Regions from separate parts of the Nocardia sp. NPDC058244 genome, predicted to be linked through region 3. Evidence: riboswitches for the same ligand, from Rfam matches in the RefSeq annotation. Region 3 holds a riboswitch; each other region holds the start of a gene.
What was found. A riboswitch is a leader RNA that binds a small molecule or an ion and turns the genes downstream of it on or off. The one in region 3 is predicted to bind S-adenosylmethionine.

Region 1: another riboswitch for S-adenosylmethionine. It lies ahead of ACFVW6_RS02160 (rhodanese-like domain-containing protein); the one in region 3 lies ahead of ACFVW6_RS31615 (LLM class flavin-dependent oxidoreductase).
Region 2: another riboswitch for S-adenosylmethionine. It lies ahead of ACFVW6_RS02710 (AfsA-related hotdog domain-containing protein); the one in region 3 lies ahead of ACFVW6_RS31615 (LLM class flavin-dependent oxidoreductase).

Annotation. Positions count from the first base shown of each region.
Region 1 is NZ_JBHVWX010000001.1:460,358-467,809, reverse strand. Features, by position in the region: gene ACFVW6_RS02185 (hypothetical protein) at 1-184, shown strand, start outside; gene ACFVW6_RS02180 (SPFH domain-containing protein) at 187-1,284, shown strand; gene ACFVW6_RS02175 (hypothetical protein) at 1,374-1,721, shown strand; gene ACFVW6_RS02170 (hypothetical protein) at 1,732-2,271, opposite strand; gene ACFVW6_RS02165 (O-succinylhomoserine sulfhydrylase) at 2,343-3,551, opposite strand; gene ACFVW6_RS02160 (rhodanese-like domain-containing protein) at 3,562-3,978, opposite strand; SAM riboswitch class IV at 3,996-4,113, opposite strand; gene ACFVW6_RS02155 (hypothetical protein) at 4,160-4,618, opposite strand; gene ACFVW6_RS02150 (FAD-dependent oxidoreductase) at 4,808-6,196, shown strand; gene ACFVW6_RS02145 (amidohydrolase family protein) at 6,254-7,120, shown strand; gene ACFVW6_RS02140 (DUF456 domain-containing protein) at 7,122-7,452, opposite strand, start outside.
Region 2 is NZ_JBHVWX010000001.1:564,731-572,182, reverse strand. Features, by position in the region: gene ACFVW6_RS02725 (ADP-ribosylglycohydrolase family protein) at 1-555, shown strand, start outside; gene ACFVW6_RS02720 (hypothetical protein) at 586-1,428, opposite strand; gene ACFVW6_RS02715 (HAD family hydrolase) at 1,422-2,138, opposite strand; gene ACFVW6_RS02710 (AfsA-related hotdog domain-containing protein) at 2,135-2,911, opposite strand; SAM riboswitch class IV at 2,926-3,043, opposite strand; gene ACFVW6_RS02705 (SRPBCC family protein) at 3,188-3,640, shown strand; gene ACFVW6_RS02700 (MarR family winged helix-turn-helix transcriptional regulator) at 3,700-4,146, opposite strand; gene ACFVW6_RS02695 (SMP-30/gluconolactonase/LRE family protein) at 4,261-5,220, shown strand; gene ACFVW6_RS02690 (alpha/beta fold hydrolase) at 5,221-6,000, opposite strand; gene ACFVW6_RS02685 (DUF2867 domain-containing protein) at 6,054-6,440, opposite strand; gene ACFVW6_RS02680 (TetR/AcrR family transcriptional regulator) at 6,494-7,090, shown strand; gene ACFVW6_RS02675 (DUF6585 family protein) at 7,217-7,452, shown strand, end outside.
Region 3 is NZ_JBHVWX010000012.1:143,394-150,845, reverse strand. Features, by position in the region: gene ACFVW6_RS31645 (phytoene desaturase family protein) at 1-525, shown strand, start outside; gene ACFVW6_RS31640 (carotenoid biosynthesis protein) at 522-1,352, shown strand; gene ACFVW6_RS31635 (LppM family (lipo)protein) at 1,487-2,233, shown strand; gene ACFVW6_RS31630 (glycosyltransferase) at 2,235-3,407, shown strand; partial or broken gene ACFVW6_RS31625 (NADPH-dependent F420 reductase) at 3,410-4,018, opposite strand; gene ACFVW6_RS31620 (hypothetical protein) at 4,052-4,753, opposite strand; SAM riboswitch class I at 4,967-5,059, shown strand; gene ACFVW6_RS31615 (LLM class flavin-dependent oxidoreductase) at 5,087-6,157, shown strand; gene ACFVW6_RS31610 (ABC transporter substrate-binding protein) at 6,154-7,452, shown strand, end outside.

The sequences.
Region 1 (7,452 bases), on a different contig from region 3:
GTCACCGATCCGGGCCGCGGGCGCGCTGGGCGAGGTACTCGTGGCGATCCGCGGGGGAACCGAGACCTACCTCGCGCGGGCCGACGAGCCGCTCGCGGCCGGCGCCACCGTACTGATCGTCGCGGTGCATCCCGGCCGGCTGGTCGACGTCGTCGCCTGGATTCCGCTCACCAAGGAGGACTGAACATGCTGGGTTATCACGTTCCCGATCCCGACGAGGCGATGCTGGTCAGCGGCGCCAAGACCAAGGACAACGCCCCCTTCAAGGTGGTCATCGGCCGCGGCGCCTGGGTGGTGCCGCTGTTCCGCAAGGTCCGCTACCTCTCGCTGGCCATGTTCGAATCCGAGATCAGGGAACGCTGCGTCACCAAGCAGGCCATCCAGCTCGACGTGCGCGCGGTGATCGCCTTCAAGGTCGCCAACGACACCTCCTCGATCGTCAACGCGGCCCAGCGGTTCCTGTCCGAGCAGGAGCAGGAGATGTCGGTGCTCACCGGCCGCATCTTCTCCGGCCACCTGCGCTCCATCGTCGGCTCGATGACGGTCGAGGAGATTATCCGCGAGCGCCAGAAGCTGGCCGACGAGGTGCTGCTCGCCTCGAAGGTGGAGATGAGCAATATCGGCCTGTGGGTCGACTCGTTCCAGATCCAGTCGATCGACGACGGCAACCTCGGCTACATCAACGCCCTGGCCGCACCGCACAACGCGGCCGTGCAGCGCGACGCCCAGATCGCCCAGGCCCAGGCCGCCCAGCGTGCCGCCGAGGCCGAGCAGGAGTCGCTGCGCCGCCGGGCCGAGTACGAGCGGGAGACCTCGATCCTCAAGGCGCAGTACCAGCGCGACATCGACAAGGCCAATGCCGAAGCGGCCCAGGCGGGTCCGCTCGCCGACGCCATCGCCCGGCAGGAGGTCCTCACCGCCCAGGCCGAGCAGGCCCGCAAGAACGCCGAACTGCGGGAGCAGGAACTGCAGGCCGAAGTCGTGAAACCGGCACTGGCCGAGGCGGAACGCGTCCGTATCCTCGCCGAGGCCGAGGCCGACCGCACCCGCATCCAGGCCGAGGCCGCCGCCTCCAACAACCGGATCGCCCTGGACCAGTTGCTCATCGAGCAGCTGCCCGAGATCGTCAAGCAGGCCTCCAACGGCCTGGCAAACGCGAATCTCACCGTCCTCAACGGACCCGACGGCGTCGGCGAACTGGTCAACGGCATGGTCGGTCAGGGCCTGACCGTCTTCAACTCCCTGCAGAAGGCGCTGTCGAACGGCGATACCGACAGCGCCTGATCCCGGTATCCGGCCGGGCGCCATTAACGGCGCCCGGCCGGATGTCGATTCTCTGGCACGAACGCCGGGATCGACGCAAGGAATGACTGATGGGATTGTGGATCGGCAGCCCCGAGCTGGACGCCTCCGAGAAGGTGATCTGGCAGCAACTCGCCAATCGGACGCAGGGCGGCAGGGCCGTCGGTGGACGCCTCTACCTGACCGGAGCCCGCCTGCTCTTCGTGCCCAACCACCTGGACGCGCTCACCGGCGGCAAGCGCTGGGAGGTGTCCCTTGGCCAGGTGCGCGCCGTCGGCAGGCAGAGCCCGGACGGTGGCCTGTTCAGCGGCGGCCTGCGCACCCGCCTGCTCATCGAGACCGACACCGGCACCGAGCTTTTCGTCATCGGCCAGCTCGACGAGGTGATCGGGATCCTCGAAACGGCGGTCCCGCTGTAGTGCCGCCGGATCAGCCCCGCCAGTTCGACGGGGCCTGCTGAAACCCCGGCCGCGGCGTGTCGAAGGTCGCGATCACCTCGCGCACGACCCGCACCGCGGCCCCAGGGCCGACCTCGGGCCATCGCTCGATCGCCTCGAACTTCACCGCCGAGCCGCTGTAGACGATCAGCTCGTCGGTCCGGGCGGGGTAGAAGCCGTAACCGATGCCGTCGGTGGTCTCGTAGTACTCGTGCCGCGTCGAGTAGGCCGAATCGAACCGACCCGGTTCGGGCAGCGACACGATGCCGTCGGCGACGGCGCGATCGAGAATCTTTCCCATGACCCCGGTGAGCCCGATGGCCGTGGCGTAACCGACCTCCGCGGACCACGGGCGCCGGTGCTCCTCACGCAGTGGCAGCTCGGCGGCGGGCCCGGTGAAGGTCCGGGCCGCCCATGCCACGATCGCGTCGTCGATCGGGAAATGCCAGGCGCGCTCGTCGAAGAGCTCTTTCGCCCGCTGCCTACGACGATCGTTCTCGGCGTAGTAGGCCTGACGTTCTTCCGCATCCATCACCCGAAACTAACAGCGCGCCAGCACATCCGGCGGTCGATGACCGTTGATGGACCGGCGCGCTGCGGGTTTCAGCTCAGGGCGTGGTCGAGGTCGCCGAGGAGGTCTTCGATGTCCTCGAGGCCGACCGAGATGCGGACCACGCCGTCGGACAGGCCGATCGACGCGCGACCCTCGGGGCCCATCGCGCGGTGGGTGGTGGTGGCAGGGTGGGTGATCAGGGTCTTCGCGTCGCCGAGGTTGTTGGAGATGTCGATGATGCGCAGGCGGTTGAGGACCTCGAAGGCGCGCTTCTTGCCGTCGTCGCCTGCCAGCTCGAAGGTGACGACGGTGCCGCCGCCGGACATCTGCGCGGTGGCCAGGGCGTGCTGCGGATGCGATTCCAGGAAGGGGTATTTCACCCAGTTCACGGACTTGTTCGTCTCCAGGAACTTGGCGACCTTCAGCGCGGATTCGGTGGACTGGCGCACGCGCAGCGGCATGGTCTCCAGGCCCTTGAGCAGGGTCCAGGCGTTGAACGGGCTCAGCGCGGGGCCGGTGTGGCGCATCAGGTTCTTCACCGGGCCGTCGATGTAGTCCTGGGCGCCGAGGATGGCGCCGCCGAGCACGCGGCCCTGGCCGTCGATGTGCTTGGTGCCGGAGTAGACGACCACGTCGGCGCCGAGTTCGAAGCCGCGCTGCAGCAGCGGGGTGGCGAAGACGTTGTCCAGCACCACCTTCGCGCCCGCGGCGTGCGCGAGCTCGGTGACCTTGCGGACGTCCACCAGGGTCTGCATCGGGTTGGCCGGGGTCTCGAAGAACACGGCCTGGGTGGGCACCGAGAGCGCCTGCTCCCACTGCTCGAGGTCGTCACCGTCGACGAAGACGGTCTCCACGCCCCAGCGCGGCAGGATCTCGTTGCACACCACGAAGCAGGAGCCGAACAGGCTGCGGGCGGCGACGAGGCGGTCGCCCGCCTTCAGCAGCGCGCCCAGCGCCGTGAACACCGCGGACATGCCGGACGCGGTCGCGAACGCGGCCTCGGCGCCGTCGAGCAGCCGGATGCGCTCCTCGAACATGGCCACGGTGGGGTTGCCGTAGCGGGAGTAGACGAAGTGCTCGACCTCGCCGGTGAACGACGCCTCGGCGGCCTCGGCGCTCTCGTAGACGAAGCCCGAGGTCAGGTAGAGCGCCTCGGAGGTCTCCTCGAAGCCGGAGCGGCGCAGCCCGCCGCGGACGCCGAGGGTGGCCGGGCCGACGCCCTCGGGCAGTGGCTTGTCGAACGAACCACCGGTGATCATGCGTTTCTCCTTATGCCTGACGCCACGGCAGGCCGACCGCGCGCCAGCCGACGCTGCCGCGCTGCCCGAACGCGTCGGGGCCGCCCTCGAAACCGTCCAGCACGTTGTAGGACGGGGTGAAGCCCGCCGCGGTCGCCACCGTCGCCGCGCCGATGGAGCGCTGACCGGAGCGACACAGGAACACCACGGGCGCGTCGTCCGGCCGCCCGGCCAGCGCCTGCTCGAGCTGCGCGCCGAAGTTCGGATTGCGGGTTCCGGTGCCGTCGACCCACTCGATGAAGTGGGCCGGGCGCTCGATCGAGCTGGTGTCGGGGATGCCGATCTGTGCCCACTCGCCTTCGGTGCGCACGTCGACCAGCACCGCGTCGGGGTGCTCGGTCAGGATCTCCCACGCCTTCTCAGGGGTGATGTCGCCGGCGTAAGTCATGTCGAACCTCCTGCGTGAATCCGCTCTTGCCGTGCCGGTTCTCCGGGCACACGGCCAGGTCGTCACCCGGAGCACCCCACCGCGGAGGAGGGTTGCCGACCAGCGAGCCGGGGCTTGGCGCTGGTACTCATGACCTTGCGATCTGAGATTGCCCCGGCGGAGGTCACCGTGTCAAACAGTTCTACGGGGTGCAGACCAGCCAGTTGCCATCCACCCTGGTCAGGTTCCAGGTGCTGGTGGACGACGTGTCGCCGATCCGCACGGTGGCGTCGATCTTGGCCCGGTCGCCGTTCACCGTCGCCTTGTCGAAACCCTTCTTGTCGATCGTCACTTCCGATTTCGGGCCACCGAGCCGTTCCGACAGGCCCGACTTCTCCTCGTCGAAGCCGGGGCAGGCGACACCGGGCGGCGGACGCAGCTCACTGCGCGAGCGCGCGTCGATATAGTTGGTGACGGCGGCCGCGAGCCGGTCGGCCTCTGTGACATTTTTCTCAGCGGGCGAGAGCAGCCCGCCGAGCACGATGCCGACGAGCACGATCACCGCGATCACCGCGGCCGCGACGAACGGGACGATGGAACGCTTGTCGGTCTGATCCACCACGATGGGCTGGTCTTCCGAGCCTGTCTGCTCCTCGTTCATGCTGTAATCCTGACAGACCAGGTGCGGGCAACCACACCGCACGCCGGGTGGCCACAACGCCGCAGATAGAATCGCCAGAATGCGGTGTGCCGCCGATCTCGAAGGCGGCTGCCAGCAGCCGGATCGTCAACTTAGCCTAAGCTAAATTGACGCCGTCAACAGTTCTCGACCAAAGGGTGCGCGTAGAAAATGACCGAACAGAGTGCAGCGACCCGCCCGCTCCGCATTGCGATCGTGGGCGCAGGACCGGCCGGTATCTACGCCGCCGACGCATTGATGAAGTCCGATGCCGATGTCAGCATCGACCTCTACGAGCGCATGCCCGCGCCCTTCGGCCTGATCCGCTACGGCGTCGCGCCCGACCACCCGCGCATCAAGGGCATCATCACCGCCCTGCACAAGGTCCTCGACAAGGACCAGGTGCGCCTGCTCGGCAACATCGACTACGGCACCGACATCACCCTCGACGACCTGCGCCAGTTCTACGACGCGGTCATCTTCTCCACCGGCGCCAACGCCGACCGCGCCCTGCCCATCCCGGGCATCGACCTCGACGGCTCCTACGGTGCCGCCGACTTCGTGTCCTGGTACGACGGGCACCCCGACGTGCCGCGTTCGTGGCCGCTGGAGGCGGAGAAGGTCGCCGTACTCGGTGTCGGCAACGTCGCCCTCGATGTGGCCCGTGTGCTGGCCAAGACCGGTGACGAGCTGCTGCCGACGGAGATCCCGCCGAACGTCTACAAGGGCCTCAAGGCCAACAAGGCCGTCGAGGTCCACGTCTTCGGCCGTCGTGGTCCCGCCCAGGCCAAGTTCACCCCGCTCGAGCTGCGCGAGCTCGACCACTCGCCGACGATCGAGGTCATCGTCGACCCGGAGGACATCGACTACGACGAGGGCTCCGAGGCCGCGCGCCGTAACTCCAAGCAGGTCGACATGGTCGCCAACACCCTCGAGCAGTGGGCGATCCGCGATCAGGGCAACCGCCCGCACAAGCTGTTCCTGCACTTCTTCGAGTCCCCGGCCGAGGTCATCGGTGAGGACGGCAAGGTGGTCGGTCTCAAGACCGAGCGCACCCAGCTCGACGGCACCGGCAACGTCAAGGGCACCGGCGAGTTCAAGCAGTGGGACGTGCAGGCCATCTACCGCGCCGTCGGCTACCTGTCGCAGAACATCACCCAGCTGCCGTTCGACGACCAGGCGGGCACCGTGCCGAACGAGGCCGGTCGCGTGATCTCCGACGAGACCGCCGAGGGCGACGCCCGCTTCATGCCCGCCACCTACGTGACCGGCTGGATCAAGCGCGGCCCGGTCGGCCTCATCGGCCACACCAAGGGCGACGCCAACGAGACCATCGCCTGCCTGCTCGACGACGCCAAGGACTTCGCCCCGGCGCCGCAGCCCGAGCTGGACGCGGTCACCACGTTCCTCGAGAGCAAGGGCATCCCGTTCACCACCTGGGCGGGCTGGTACCGCCTCGACGCCCACGAGCGCGCCCTCGGCGAGCCCGAAGGCCGTGAGCGGGTCAAGGTCGTGGAGCGCGAGGACATGCTGCGCGCCTCCGAGCCGAACAAGGTCTAGCCACGGACGTCGGGCCCGAACTGTTCCATTCCGCCGAACTCGAGGCATTCTGTACAAGTGTTCGATGCCCACGTCCACATCATCGATCCGCGGTTCCCGCTGATCGAGAACGAAGGCTATCTGCCCGACCCCTACACCATCGCGGACTACCGAAAGCGGATGGAGCACTTCCATGTTCGCGGTGGTGCGGTGGTCAGCGCGTCGTTCCAGGGTTCCGACCAGTCCTATCTGAAGGCCGCGCTGGCGGCCCTCGGTGAGGACTGGGTCGGGGTCACCCGGCTGGATCTGGACGCCACCGATGACGAGATCATCGAGCTGGATCGCGCCGGCGTGCGCGCGCTGCGGTTCAATCTCAAGCGCGCCGCCGCCGACATCACCGAGATGACGTTGCAGGCGCTGCGCGCGCACGAGCTGGCCGGCTGGCACGTGGAGCTCTACATCGACGGCCAGATGCTGGCCTCGCTGCAGCCGGTGATCTCGAAGCTGCCCGCGCTGTCCATCGACCACCTCGGCATGTCCGAGGAGGGCCTGCCCTACCTGCTGGATCTGGTCGATCGCGGCGCCAGGGTGAAGGCCACCGGTTTCGGCCGGGTCGACATGGACGTGGCCGAGACGCTGCGCCGCATCCACGCCGTCAACCCCGGCGCGCTGATGTTCGGCAGCGACCTGCCCGGCACCAGGGCGGGCAGGCCGTTCGCCGACGCCGATGTCGAACTGATCTGGCAGGTGGTCGGCGCCGACCTGCACTCGGTGCTCGAGGACAACGCCAGGGAGTTCTACCGGCTGCCGATCGCGGACCGGTCCACGGCCGATCCGCTGCCGACGACGCCGATCCCGCGCACCGACAATCCGACCGTGCCGATCCCCCGCGACGAACTGCCCGGCGCGGGCGAGCACACCCGCCCGCTGCCGGTCATCGAATAACTCAGGCCAGCATCGCGCCGGTGAACCAGACACCGGCGGCGATCAGCGCGCCGAAGAGCTCGACCAGCATCGACAGGCCGACGCCCTTGAGCGCGTGCAGCGTCGCGGGCCAGGCCAGCTCGTTGGTCTTCAACCGGTACAGCTCGGCCAGGTACACGCCGAGCACGAAGCCGATGAACAGGCCGACGATCGGGATGACGAAGAAGCCGACGACCCCGAGGACCGCGCCGAACAGCAGCGCCTTGTTCGACACCCCGGCCTCGCGCATCCGCCTGCCCGGCCAGGTGTACTTGACGACGCCGGAGATGACCAGCGCGACCGAGGCGATCGCG
Region 2 (7,452 bases), on a different contig from region 3:
CGGGGGTCGTGGGGGAACGGTGCGGCGATGCGGGTGGGGCTGCTCGGAGCGTATTTCGCCGGTGACCTCGATCGGGCGGCGGTGGAGGCGGCGTCGGCGGGCGAGGTGACGCATCGGCACCCGGAGGCGATCGTGGGTGCGATGGCTGTCGCGGTGGCCGCGAGCTGGGCGGCGGCGAGTCGCGGAACGGACCGCGCGCCGGAGGAACTCCTGGCGGCGGTCGAGCCGTACCTGGTTCCGGGGCGGACGGCGAGTGGGGTGCGGCGCGCCGGGGAACTACTCGGACGGTCGGTCGCCGAGGCCGCGTACGAGCTGGGCAACGGCGCGCAGGTGAGCGCACAGGACACGGTGCCGTTCACATTGTGGGTGGCGGCGAGCCACCTCGACGACTATCCGGCCGCGATCACCGCGTGCGTCGAAGCCGGTGGTGACGCGGATACCACCGCGGCGATCGTCGGCGGAATCGTGGCCGCGCGCACGGGGATCGGCACACCGGGCGGGGTGCCGACGGACTGGTTGGCGGCCAGGGAGGCGCTGCCGGGCTGGGTGGGGTGAAGGCGCCGGCCGGCGACGCCTTCACACCGGTCAGGGTCGGGTGCGGAACTCCTCGAAGGTGGGGGTGGGGAGTTTGAGCTGGGCGTGGATGTCGCCGCCGAGGCCGAAGTGGCCGATGGCGCCGCCGTAGTTCTGCTGGTAGCTCTGCCAGAGGACGACCACGCTGATGACGCGGTTGGCACCCGGCGTCGACGGGTCGGGGAAGGGACTGGGCAGGGTCGCCCGGTAGGTGGCGGTGCCGTCGGCGGCCGTGACGAAGACATTGGGGACACCGAGCGGGCCGGGCCGGGTGGGGGCGGCGGGATTCAGATCGCCCGAGCGCAGGGACATGACGGTGTAGAGCGAGTCGGGGATCAATCCCGCCAGCTCGAAATGGAATTCGCCGTGCCGTTCGTCGTCGGCGACCGAGACCTCCACCGTGCCACGGGCTTCCAGCCAGCGCCCGAGGGTCACCGGCTCGGTCAGTTTGCGTCCGTCCTCGGCACGCAGGTCCGGGATCGGGACCTCGTGGAAGGGGTAGCTCGGGCGCACCACCGACCCGGCGTTCGGGAGCTGATCGGGCGCGAACACCATCGGGTAGTTGTGCGCGGGCAGCGGCAGCGGCAAGGTGTGCAGCACCAGATTCGCGTCGGTGTCCGAAAGTTGCTCGGGGAGTTCGCGAATCACCCGGTACGGCAGGTTCTCGCCGAACGCGGGCAGCGGTGTGTCGGCCGCGACGACGGCCCGGCCCCAGCGCCGCGTGACGCTGCCGTCGGGCCCAGCCTCGTTCAGGAAACCGACGACGAGGAAGTCGCCGTCGGCGTCCACGATCTCGCTGGGCGGGTACAGCGGACCCTGCGTCGTCGGGGTCAGGTCGTAGATCCGTTTCACCACGCGGACACCACCTTTCGATCGTCGGACAGTGCGGTGCCGTCGACGTCCCCGACCCGGTCACCGAGCGAGCCCCAGGCCGCGGTCGCGGCGGCCAGCAGGTGCGGGTCGTCGCCGCGCCGGAAGGGGTGCGCGACGATCCAGAGGAACGGCAGGTCGGTGCCGTGATCGCCGTAGCCCCAGGTGTCGTCGGTGCTGATGCCGTGCTCGCGCAGGAACGCCACCACCGCTTCGCCTTTGGCTTCGCCGATCATGGGGCGCAACACCTCGCCGGTCAGCGCACCGCGCTCGTCGAGCACCGGTTCGGTCGCGATGAGGTGATCGGCGCCCACCGCCGCGGCCACCGGGGCGATCGCGGGCGCGAACGAGCCGGACACCAGCACGGTGCGCACGCCCGATTCCCGGTGCGCGCGCAGCGCTTCCAGGGTGTCGAGATAGAAGGCGCCGCCCGCGGCCGCGTACGCGTCGAACCAGCGCTGCCCCGATTCCGCCAGCGCGGTGTAGGCCACGCCGCGGAAGAGCCGGTAATAGTGCCGGTTGATCTCCTCGCGTGGCGTACCGGCGTCCGCGCGCTCCTTGATCTCGTCGGTGACGCGCGTGTACTCGCTGCCGTCGTCACCGTGCTCGGCGAGCCAGTGCCGCAGGAACGCGAACATGCTCTTGACGGTGATCAGCGTTTCGTCGACGTCGAAGAACGCCGCGCCCGCGCTCATGCCGACTCCGCGAGGTGCGCGGTGACCGCCTCGGCGGCCTTGGCGCGCTCGATCCGCGCGATGCGCTCGTTGGGCAGCGCGGTGAACTCGATGCGCGCGTCGGCCACGGTCTTGCCGAACTGGCGGACCTCGGTCTCGATGACGAACCGCAACTTGCCGGGATCGTCCAGCGAGACCGGGGTCAACCGGGCGTGCAGGGTCGCGGGCAGCGGGAACAGGAACGAGGTGAACCGCAGGTCCACGTTGTTCCACACGATGTAGAAGTGCTCGCGCGGGTTGCGCACGCCGTATTCGAGTTCGAAGGCGGCCAGGAACAGCTGGCGCACCGCCTCGATCACCACGATGCCCTGCACGTGCTCGCCGGTCTGATGGTCGAGCAGCAGTTCGTTATCGCTGTCCAGGCGCAGATCGGCGTGGAAGACGTGCTCCTGCTCCCTGGTCAGCCCCGCCAGCAGCACATTGGAGTGCTGGTACTTGTGCACGTGATGCCTGCGGGCGGGTTCGGCGATCTCGCCGATCACCCGCAGCCCGGCGCCCGAGGTCTTCGCGACGTGCTCGAGATAGTCGAGATCGTGCCGGGTGATGCCCTGCCCCAGGTGCACCGTCAACTCCCGATCGGTCAGTCGACCGCCGCGCAGCTGGGCGACCAGGCCCGACACGGTGTGCACCCGCTCATCCGCGGAGATGCCGAGGAACCGGTCGGCCACCACGACGAACGTGGTCGCGACCGTTTCCTCGGCACGGGTGGTGGAGTCGAGTTGGACTACAGACATGGATGGACCCTCCAGAAGGACGCTTACGACAGGGAGGAACTCCCCCGCCATCCGGTCGTCACCCGGAGCACCCCGCCGCCGATGGAGGGTTGCCGCCCAGCAAGCCGGGGCTCGAAGCTGGAACTCGTGACCGTGGAACGAAAATTATTCGGCCCCAAACCTTTTGACCAGCGTTGCGACCAGGCTGCGAAAAATCCGACCGGGGGCGGAGGATCCCCAGGTCGACGATGCCTATGCTGTGCGTGACAGACCGTCACACCCATCCCGGAGGCACCGTTGCCGAACAATCTCGAAGCCAGCATCGACATCGCCGCAGCGCCGGAGAAAGTGTGGTCGATCCTGGCCGACCTGCGCCGCGTCTCCGAACTCAGCCCGACGACGCTCAAGATGATCGCCCTCGGCGGGGTCCGTGACGGCGCGTTCACCGTCAACGTCAACAAGGTCGGCTGGAAGATCTACCCGACCACCTCGCGCATCGTGACCTTCGAGCCGAACAAGTCCTTCGCGTTCCGGATGAACGAGAACCGCACGGTGTGGCGCTACGACCTCGTGCCCACCGCCACCGGCACCCGGGTGGTGGAGACCCGCACCGTCGACGCCAAGGGCCTGCCCGGCTGGCTGCGCGGGACCATCAAGGTGGCGATGGGCGGCGAGCAGAAGTTCGAGGCCGACCTGGTCGCCGGGATGCGGGAGACGCTGAGCAAGGTCAAGGCCGCCGCGGAGCGCTGACCCGCACGACACCCGAGAGCCCGCCGGATGATCCGGCGGGCTCTTCGTCGTTCACGGGGTCAGAGGTCGGCGCGGATCTCGTCGAGCGCCTCCGCCGTGCGGGTGAGCAGGGCCGTGACCGCGGCCAGTTCCGCGGCGGTGAACCGCGCGGCGAGGTCGCGTTCCACCGCGACGGCGCGGACGTCGGCGGCCGCGGTCACCTCCCGGCCCGCTTCGGTCAGCCGGGTCTCCAGCACGTTCCTGTGCCATTCGTGCGGTGTCCGCTCGACCAGGCCGCGGTCCTGGAGGTTGGTCAGCACGGTGTTCATGGTCGGCGGCGTCACCCCGGCCAGCCGGGCCAGCGCCGCGGCGGAGATGCCGGGGTTCTCGGCCAGGTGCAGCAGGGCGCTGTACTGCGGAACGGTCAGCCCGGCCGGCTTCAGCGCGGCGGTCTTCGCCGCGATCAGGGACTGCTCGGCGCGCTTGATATACGTGCCGAGCCTCTCGGCGGCGGGCATGGACGTCATGGGTGCATGCTATCCGCCCATCATCTCGTAATGCCCTTGACGATCATTAGAACTCTAACTTACATTCCTGCCTATCACTTGATGTCTGGCATTACATCACTGAGAGGCTTCATCATGATCAGGACCAGCGCCACCCTCGCCCTGGCCGTCGCCTGCCTGTCCGTCACCGCGTGCGGCACCGCCGCCACACCCCGGCTGAGCACCGCTTACGAGCTGCCCGGCAGCGCCGTCTATCCCGAGGGCATCGCGGTGGACGCGCGCTCCGGCGACAGCTATGTGGGCTCGTTCGCCGACGGGGCCGTCTATCGCGCCGCCCCGGGCGCGACGCGAGCGGAGGTGTTCCTGCCCCCGGGCGCCGACGGCCGCAAGACCACCAACGGCCTGCGGGTCGACCGGGACGGCAGGCTGTGGGTGATCGATTCGAGCGCCGGTGTCGCCGTGTACGACACCGGGTCGCGTGCACTGCTGGCCTCGTTCGCGGTGCCGGACAGCGCGCCACGATTCGTCAACGATCTCGACTTCGGCGCCGACGGCAGCGCCTACCTGACCGACAGCGTGCGCAATGTCGTCTACCGGGTGGGCCCGGACCGGGTGTCAAAGGGCAGCGGGGACTTGGAGATCGGTTACGACCTGAGCCCGGTACTCGGTCCGCGCGATCCACAGGTCTTCGAGCTGAACGGGATCGTCGCCGATCCGGCGGACGGGTACCTGCTGGTCGTCGCGATGTCGGCGGGCGAGCTGTACCGGATCGATCCGAGCGGCGCCGAGCCGATCCGCAAGGTCGCGCTGACCGGTGGCGATGTGCGCCACGGCGACGGCATGGAACTGCGCGACGGCACCCTGTGGGTGGTCCACAACACCGAGAACACCCTCAGCCGGTGGACCGTCGCCGACCACGGTGCCACCGCGACGCGAGTCGCCGAATTCCACGATCCCGCACTGGCTGTCCCCACCACCATGGCGCACGTCGGCGATCGGGCGCTGGTCGTGTCGTCACAGTTCGACAAGGGCGGACCGCTGGGCGACACAGGGACGCCGGGGACCTTCGTGGTGACGGCGGTCGACGGGTTCTGATCAGGTCTCGGCGACGAATTCCCGCAGTACCGCGACGAATTCGTCCGGCTGCTCGACCTGCGGGGAGTGCCCTGCGTGTTCGACCAGGTGGGTGCGCGCGCCCGCCGCCGCGTAGCGGTCCAGGGTGGCGGTGCTGTCGTAGAGGTGGTCGTGGCGGCCGTGGATCGCCAGGACCGGCAGGTCGAGGGCGGCTGCCCGAGCGTCGAGGGGACGCGCGGCGAGGTCGTCGCCCCGGGGACCCGCGGCGTAGGCCAGGCCGGCGGGCACGGCCGCGCGGAAGTCGCGCACCACCGCGTCGGCCAGGCCGGGCGCGGAGTCGTAGCGGAAGCGCGGCGCGAACGCGGTCCGGTTCGCCAGCCGGACCACCAGGGCCGGTGTCCAGCGCTGCGCCAGCCGGACCGTCCACGGGCGGACCACCCATGCGGCCGCCGACGGGATCGCGGCGATGCGGTAGTCCGGCGCCTGCCCGACCACCACCACCCTGGCCACCCGGGGCGAGACAGCAGCGAGTTCCAGGGCGATCTCGGCGCCGAAGGAGTGCCCGACCACCGTGACCCGCGCGAGGTCGAGTTCGTCGAGGAGTTCGACGACCGGCGCGGCCCGGGCGGTGGCCGCGAAATCACCGGAGTCCGCGCCCTGATCGTGGACGTCCACCCGGATCACCCGGTACTCGGCCGCCAGCCGCTCGGCGACCGCCGCGAACCAGTCGACCGAGCCGGGGATGCCGTGCAGGAACACGATCGCGGGGCCGGTGCGTGGGCCTTCGTCCAGAAACAGCACCCGTCCAGACTATCGAGACCGATCGGTTCGATCCCCACACCGTTCAGTCAGCGTCACGATCCGTCGCGGCGGCGCGCATCACGCATCCTTCGCTCGGCACGCGCCATCATGCGCGGGACCAGCCTGCGGTGTGCGATGCCGACGATCGTGAAATACACCCGGCCCAGCCGATTCCGGTAACGCACCAGCGTGGTGAGAGTGACGCGCCCGTCGACCACGCGCACCGAGGCGACGAAGTCGAGCATCGGCATGGCCTGGCCGGTGAGGTGTTCGGTGTCCGACACCGCCCGCTCGGGAAAGGCGCTGCGGCCGAAGATCGCCCGGGTCCAGGCCGCCGGGTCGGTGGTGGCGCCGGGCGGCACGTCGACGGAGTAGGCATCGGCGTAGTCGGGGTCGGGGATGGCCGCCTCGGCCAGCGGCGCCGCGGTGACGATCGGCATGGTCAACCTCCATACTGTCCCGTATGGATTCGACCATACGGTAGCGTATGTGAATGCCGCAAGAGGAGAACGCGAAGTCGGCGGGGCGCCGGCTCACCGCCGACGACTGGGCACGGGCCGCGCTCGCAGCCCTCGGCGAGGGCGGCCTGGCCGCGGTCGCGGTCGAGCCGCTGGCGAAGCGCCTCGGCGCGACCAAGGGCAGCTTCTACTGGCACTTCAAGGACCGGGCCGCGCTGGTCGACGCCGTTCTCGCGCAGTGGGAGCGGCGCGGCACGCAGGACGTCATCGACGAGCTCGATCGATTGCCGGGGCCCGCCGAACGATTGCAGCAGCTGTTCACCCATGTCATCGACTACGCCGCGCACGGCAGGGAAGATCTCGCGCTGCTCGCTTCGGTGGATCAGCCCGCCGTCGCCGCCGCGATGCGCCGGGTCGCCGAACGCCGGATCGCCTACGTCGCCGCGCAATTGCGGCTGCTCGGGGTGCCCGATCCGCAGGCGGCCACCCGCGCGGCAGTCGCCGTCAGCATCTATCACGGGTTCAATCAGCTGGCCAGGGTCGCGCCGGGCACGCTGCCCGCCACCGACGAACTGGTCGACGCCGTGCTGCTCCGGCTGCTCGATCCGGCAGCGCCGAATCAGTCGGATTGACAGCGCGTTCACCCCGCGTAGCAGCCGATTTCGGGATCGAGGCGACGATTGTCGATGCACCAGTGGCGGTATTCGGCCTCGTCGAATACGCTTCGCCGCGGATGAAAACGCCTCATGGAGGGACGAGTGATCACTCCGAACAGGGCGGAGGACGTAGCCGAAGCCCGGCATACCGTGCCGTTGACCCAGCTGATACACCTGATGGCGGAGTATCAGCACCTCGGCGCGCACCGTGACACCTTCCTCGCGACCCCGGCCGATGACACGTTCGTGCGCGGCTGCGGCATCGTCGCGGGGAGCATCGCCACCATCGGCGTCATCTGCACGGCTGTCGGCGCCTGGCAGGGTGGCGTCGCGCTGCT
Region 3 (7,452 bases):
CTGCGGCGCGCGCACGGCGCCGCCCTCGGCGGTGACCTGCCGCCGCGACCTGTCGTCCTGGCGATGAGCTTCAGCGCGCTCGACCCCACCATCGCACCGCCCGGCGAGCACCAGTTGTCGCTGTGGGCGCAATGGCATCCGTACGCGCTCGCCGACGGCAGTGACTGGGCCGACCACGCCGAACACGAGGCCGACCGGATCATCGCCGAGGTCGAGCGGTACGCGCCCGGCTTCGCGTCGTCGGTGCGGCAGCGGTTCGTGCAGACACCCGTCGATCTGGAGCGCGAGATGGGGTTGCGCGGCGGCAATGTCATGCACGTGGAGATGTCGCTGGATCAGATGATGCTGTGGCGGCCGCTGCCGGAGTTGTCGGGGCAGCGGGTGCCGGGGGCGCCCGGGCTGTATCTGACGGGCGCGTCGACCCATCCGGGCGGCGGCGTCTCCGGTGCCAGTGGGCGCAGCGCGGCCCGGCTCGTGCTCGGCGATCGCCGGATCCGCCGGTTCTCGCTGCCGCGCGGGCGATGAGGACGGAACTCGCCGGGCACGGCGCGGCGGTGTTCGGTCGATGGTTGCGGGCCGAGCCGTCGCGGGCGCTGCCGACCGCGACGGCGATTCTGCTGGTCCTGGTCCAGATCGCGTATCCGTTGAGCGCGGGCGTGATCCGTGACCGGATCACGATCGTCGTCGTCGCGCTGTCCGCGGCGACCGCCCTCGCGCACGCGGCGACGACGCGGGGCGGGCGCTGGGCCGCCGGGTTCTTCGTCATCGTCTCCGGGCTCGGGCTCACCGCCGAGATCGTCGGCACGGCCACCGGGTTCCCGTTCGGCGCCTACGCCTATGCCGTCGACCGGATCGGACCCGCGCTCGCCGAGGTGCCGCTGGTGGTCCCGCTGGCCTGGACCGGCGGGCTCTATCCGATCTGGATCGTCGCGGGGGTGCTCGTGCGCGGCGCGGCGGGCCGAGCCGGGCTCTTCGTGGTCGGGGCGGTCGGCTGGGATCTGTTCCTCGATCCGCAGATGGTGGCCGACGGTCAGTGGACCTGGGCGGTCACCGATGCCGGGCTGCCCGGTCTCCCCCAGATCCCGTACACCAACTACCTCGGCTGGGCGCTGGTCGCCACGCTGATGGCGGTGCTGCTGACCGTGCTCGACCGCCGGGTGCCGCCCGCGCACGACCCGTCGGTGGCGGTGCCGGTGGCGGTGTTCGTCTGGACCTGGCTCGGCTCCGCCCTCGCCCACGCGGTGTTCCTCGGCCTGCCCGCCTCCGCCTGCTGGGGTCTCGCCGGGCTCGCGCCGCTCGGCGTCCCGCTGCTGCTGCGTGCGCGGGACCTGGCCCGCGACCGCGCGCGCTGAGTCGGCGGAGTACCCGAATCCGGCGGGAAATGCCTGGTCGGCGCGGATGCGCGCGACCCGGTGGGCCCGTCGTGTGGGTTCTCGGGCCCGGGCCTGGCACGATGTCACCCGTGCAGCCGAGTCTCGTCGCCGACATGCCCACTCCGTCGCCACGTCGTCGCGTGCCCGCGCGGCGCGTCGCCGCGGTCGCCGTCCTGCTGGCGCTGCTGGTGCCCGCGCTGGCCGGGTGCCTGCGCGTGCAGGTGTCGATGGGCGTGTCGTCCAACGACCGGGTGTCGGGGCGCATCGTCGCCGCGGTGGTGCCGACCGGCCCCACCGACAAGGGCCCGCAGCTGAAGGCGCCGGACCAGCTGGCCGCCAAGGTGCGCATCGAGAACTACAACCAGGACGGCTTCGTCGGCACCCAGGTGTTCTTCGACGATCTGACCTTCGGCGAGGTCGGCCAGCTCGGCGGCCTCTCGGATCAGACCCAGGGCATGTTCACCCTGGAGTTCCAGCGCACCGGCGATCTGGTGAGCCTCAAGGGCCGCGTCGACCTGGAGTCGGTGCCGCCGCAGGGCTCGGACGTGCAGTTCTCCATCGCCTTCCCGGCCCGCGTCGCCAAGACCAACGGCACCCGCGAGGGCGACAACACCGTGTCCTGGAAGCTGCCCGCGGGCGAGACCTCGACCCTGCGCGCCGAGGTGAAGTACGCCGACCCGAACACCCGCTCGTTCGCGGGCTGGGCGGGCATCGTCGGCGGCATCACCCTCGCCGTCGCCGCGCTGATCGCCGGGCTGGCCTTCCGCGACCGCAACCCCGGCCCGCCGAACGCGCCGCGCGGCGGTTTCTCGCCGCAGGAGATCTGGCGCGACATCGCCGGCCGCAGGCTGGGCCGCTGACATGGGCGCGGCGGGCCGCTACCTGACCTGGGCGGGCACCGGTCTCGCCGCGCTGGGCGCCACCACCGCCGCCTACAACCTGGTCACGTTGCGCAGCCTGCCGCGCCGGGTGGCCGGCGTGATCGAACCGGTGACGGTCTGCGTGCCCGCCCGCGACGAAGCCGAGCGCCTGCCCGAACTCATCGGTGACCTGCGCGCCCAGACCGGTGTCCCCCGGCTGCGCGTGCTGATACTCGACGACGCCTCCACCGACCGCACCTACGAGGCCGCTCTGGCCGCGGTCGGCGGTGACGACCGGTTCACCGTGCTCCGCTCGGCCGCCCACCCGGCGCCCGGCTGGACCGGCAAGGCCGCCGCCTGCGCCCGGCTCGCCGCCCGCACCGACGCGGCGGCCCTGGTCTTCGTCGACGCCGACGTCCGGCTCGCCCCGTCCGCCGTCGCCGCGTCGGTCACCGAATTGCGCAGGCGCGGAGCCGGTCTGGTGTCGGCCTGGCCGGTGCAGGAGTCGGCCTCGACCACCGAGCGGCTGGTCCAGCCGCTGCTGGCGTGGGCGTGGGCGTCGACGCTGCCGGTCGGTCCGGCCAATCACAGTCTGCGCCCGTCGACCGCGGTGGCGTGCGGGCAGTTCCTCGCCGTCGACGCCGCGGCCTATCGTGCCGGTGGCGGGCACGCGGCCGTCGCCGCCAGCGCCACCGAGGATCTCGATCTGGCCAGGGCGCTGCGCCGGGCCGGGCATCGCACCGCCCTGGTCGCGGCGGGACCCAGCGCGAGCACCCGGATGTACACCGGCGCGGCCGAACTCACCGACGGCTACACCCGCTGGCTGTGGTCGGCCTACGGCGGCCGGGTCGACGCGGGCGCCGCGGTGGGCGCCCTGGCGGCCCTGGCCTACTGGATTCCCCCGCTGGCGGCGCTGTGCGGCCGCGGCCGGGTCCGCCGCGCCGGGCTGCTCGGCTACCTCGCCGCCGTGGCGGGCCGCCTCGCCGCCCGCGCCACCGAGACCCGCCGGGCACCCACCCGCACCGACCTCACCTCCGCGATCGCCCACCCGCTGGGCGTCGCGCACTACCTGGCGCTGTGGACCCGCTCGCACTATCGCCACCGCACCGGCACCCTGCGCTGGAAGCAGCGCCCCCTCGTCGCCCCGGAGACCGTCAGCGCACAGCAGGCCTGAGCTCAGCGGTCGACGATCCGGAACGCGAACTCGCGCCCCCTCCCCTGCCCCATCGCCAGGGTCAGCCACAGCCGCATCACGCCGTCGACGACCTCGTGATTGCCGTCGCCGGCGAAGACCGGCCGCAGCCCGACCGCGGCGACTAGATCCTCGACCGCATTGCGGTCCGCGGCCGCGCACGAAAAGAACAGGTCGGCGGGCGCACCGTCGAACGTCGGGTCGGCGAAGGCCTCCGCGCCCAGGCTGTTGAACGCCCGCGCGTATCGGGCCGTCGGCGCGTGCTCGGCGAAGGTGGCTGCCGCGTTGGCCGGTCCGGCGCCGAAGCCGTTGGTGGCGTCGAGCACCAGCTTGCCGTCGAGCGCGGCCGCGTGTTCGCGAGCGAAGCCGTCGACGGCCTCGGCCGGAATCGCCACCAGCACGACCGCGCTGTCGGTGAGCGCCTCGGCGACCCCGACCCGCCCGTCACCCGGCGTGCGCGACCCGTAGACGACCCGCCGTCCCGCCGCGGCGAGCGCCGTCCCCACCGCTGTACCGACCCGACCCGTTCCGATGACTGCGATCGTCGCAGTGCTGCTGTCCATGCCGAGAACGGTAGGCGCACACCACCGATCGGCGCTTCTTCGTTCCTGACCGGGTGACGCGGCTCAGGGGACCTCGGTGATGCCGACGGTCGGGAAGAAGAAGCAGGAGCGGCCCGCGTTGTCGGTGGTGCCGAAGACGGCGGCCAGGACGGTGCCCCGGCCGGTGTCGACCGGGACCGCACGGACGCCGCCGACCGGGATGGCGGCGAAGAGGAAGTCGCGGATGGCTGTTTCGGCGATCGGGCGTAGTTCGACCGGGACCTCGGGCGGGACCAGGGCGCGCACCACGTCGGCGATCGAGCCCATCGAGGCCATTCCGCCGCGGCCGGTGCTGATGTTGAGCCAGGCCACCTGCATGCCGGAGGTCGCGGTGGCGGCGGTGTCCGGCGACAGGCCGTAGGGCAGGAAGGTGAACATCGTCTGCCCCGACTTCACGGCGGTGAGGTCGAGGCCGGGGATCTGCACGGCGTTCGCGGGCCACGGTCCGGGCACCGCGCCCGCCACGGCGGGCACGAGGCCGAGGCCGTCGCCGCCGCAGTTCGCGGCGACCGTCGGGTAGAGGAACGGCTGGATGCCCAGCGCTTCGAGCGTGTCGACGACGGTCCGGTACGCGCCGAGCAGGTCGCCGGGGCCCGCGGTCCGCACGGCGGGCGCATCCCTGGTTACCGTCGCTGGCGCGGCCGCCGCGGTGGGCGCGGCCAGCAGCAGCGCGGCGGCGCAGGCCGCCAGCGTGGTCAGGGTGGTGCAACGACGCGGCTCGGTCACGACGCACTCCTCATCGACGCGGAGACATCCGACGCTACGCCGGTATCCGGTGGAATCCCCGCAGGTGAGGCGCACCGATTCGTCGGCGCGTCGCGGGCAGTGTGCACCAGCGCCGTCCCGGTTCCAAGCTCTGCGCTCACGCTGATCCTTACCGTTGTGAAGTATCGCGGCAGTGCCACATGCTGATTCGGTACCGGCCCCTGTGGCCGGTCACAACCATCCAGAGCGACCGAGAGACCTGGCTCCACGACGTCGCAGCAACCCGCCCGTTCCGGGTGTGGGTGCTTCCGCCGGGTTCGATGGAGGAGCACGAGTGGCGAGGTCTGCTGTCGCATGAAGTTTCTGTTGTTCACGCTGGTGACGCGGGTCCCCGACCCGATCACCGGCATCGTCCCCGAGACGCGGGACCGCTTGCGCGAGGTGGTCGACCAGGCCCGGCTGGCCGAGGAGCTCGGCTACGACGGTTTCGCCGTCGGCGAGCGCCACGAGGACCCGTTCCTCTCCGCCGCTCCCCCGGTGCTGTTGAGCCACCTGGCCGCCGTCACCTCCCGGATCACGCTGTTCACCGCCGTGACCACGCTGAGCCTGCTCGACCCGGTCCGCGCGTTCGAGGACTACGCGACGCTGGACAACCTGGCGGGCGGGCGCCTGGAGCTGATCATCGGCAAGGGCAACGGCGCCGCGCAGGCGCAGCTGTTCCACGTCACCACCGCCGACCAGTGGGACCGCAATCGCGAAGGATACGAACTGTTCCGGGCCCTGTGGGCCAGCGACGAGGTGACCTGGTCGGGCCGGTTCCGCCCGTCGCTGACCGCGGCGAAGGCGCTGCCGCGCCCGTGGCAGCCACGCCTGCGGATCTGGCACGGCAGCGCGACCAGCCGCGAATCGGTGGAACTGGCCGCGCGCCACGGTGATCCGCTGTTCTCGGCGAATGTCACCAACCCGATCGAGCCGTACGCCGAACTGGTGCGCCACTATCGGGAGCAGTGGGCCGAGCACGGCCACGACCCCGCCGACGCGCTCGTCGGCGCGGGCACCGCGGGCTTCCACGTCGCCCCCACCTCGCAGCAGGCCAGAGCGGTCTACACGCCGCTGTTCGAGGCCCGCCGCGCACTGGCCCGCAAGCTGGGCCTGCCCGTCGTTTTCGACACCATCGACGACTTCCTCGCCCGCAGCTCCGCGCTCGTCGGGAGCCCGCAGGAAGTGATCGACAAGGTCGGCCGCTATCACGAGCAGTTCGGCCACGAGGTGATCCACCTCTCCGCCGAACGCGACGGCCGCACCGACCCCGACTACCTGGGCAGCCTCGAGCTGTTCCAGGCCGAGGTGGCGCCCGAACTGCGCCGCCGTATTCCCAGCCGTCCCCTGGCCGCAGGCCGCGAATTCTCTGGAGTCACCCCGTGATCGGTCCCCGTCATCGTCTCGCCGCCGTCGCCGGCGTCCTGGCTGTCGCCACCTCCGTGGTCGCGTGCGGCAGCGACACCGGCGGCCCGGGTGGGCAGGCCGGTCCGCCCCAGCCCGGCGGCACCCTGCGCTACGGGCTGTCGCAGGCGCCGACGTGCTCGGATCCGGCCCAGGCCGGCTCGAACCAGACCATCTACGTCGCCCGTCAGATCGTCGACTCGCTCACCGATCAGGACCCCAAGACCGGCGCGATCACCCCGTGGCTGGCCAAGAGCTGGGAGGTCAGTCCCGACGCCAAGGTGTTCACCTTCAAGCTCGCAGACGGCGTCACCTTCAGCGACGGCTCCCCGCTGACCGCGGATTCGGTGCGCGACACCTTCGACGCGATCATCAAGCTCGGTGGCGCGAAGGCGCCGCTGGGCGCGAGCTACCTGACCAACTACGTCGGCACCACGGCGGTCGACAAGCTCACCGCCCGGGTCGAGTTCAGCCAGCCCAACGCCCAGTTCCTGCAGGCGTCCTCGACGCCGCAGCTCGGCATCCTCGGCCAGGCGACCAATGCCAAACCGGCCGAGGCCCGTTGCGCGGGCGACAACATCGGCAGCGGTCCGTTCACCTACGCCGCCTACAAGCAGGACGTCTCGGTGACGCTGGCCAAGCGGGCCGGGTACAACTGGGGCTCGGCGGTGTTCGGGCATCAGGGCGAGGCCTATCTGGACCGGATCGAATTCACCGTCGTTCCCGAGTCCGGCGTGCGCACCGGCAGTCTGGTCTCCGGCCAGCTCGACGCGATCAGCGACGCGCTGCCCCAGGACGCGCCGCAGATCGAGTCCGTCGGCGGCCAGATCCTGTCGACCCCCAACCCCGGCACGCCGTTCGGCTTCTTCCTCAACCTGACGCGCGGTCCGTTGCGCGATCCCGCGGTGCGCCAGGCGCTGCTGCCCGCGCTGGACCGCAAGCAGCTCGTCGATACCGTCCTCGGCCCGCAGTTCAAGTTCGCGACCTCGTCGCTGGCGTCGGCGACCCCCGGGTACACCGATCTCTCGGCGAAGCTGCCCAACGACCCCGCCAAGGCAAAATCGCTCCTCGACCAGGCGGGCTGGGTGCCCGGCGCGGACGGTATCCGCGCGAAGAACGGTGAGCGGCTGAGCTTCTCGGTGACCTTCAGTCAGGTCTTCGCGGGCAACCAGGCGATCCTGGAGCTGGTGCAGCAGCAGCTGCGGCAGGTCGGCGTCGAGCTGAAGCTCGACCTGGTCTCGGGCCCGGAGAGCACCGCCAAGATGAACTCCAAGGAC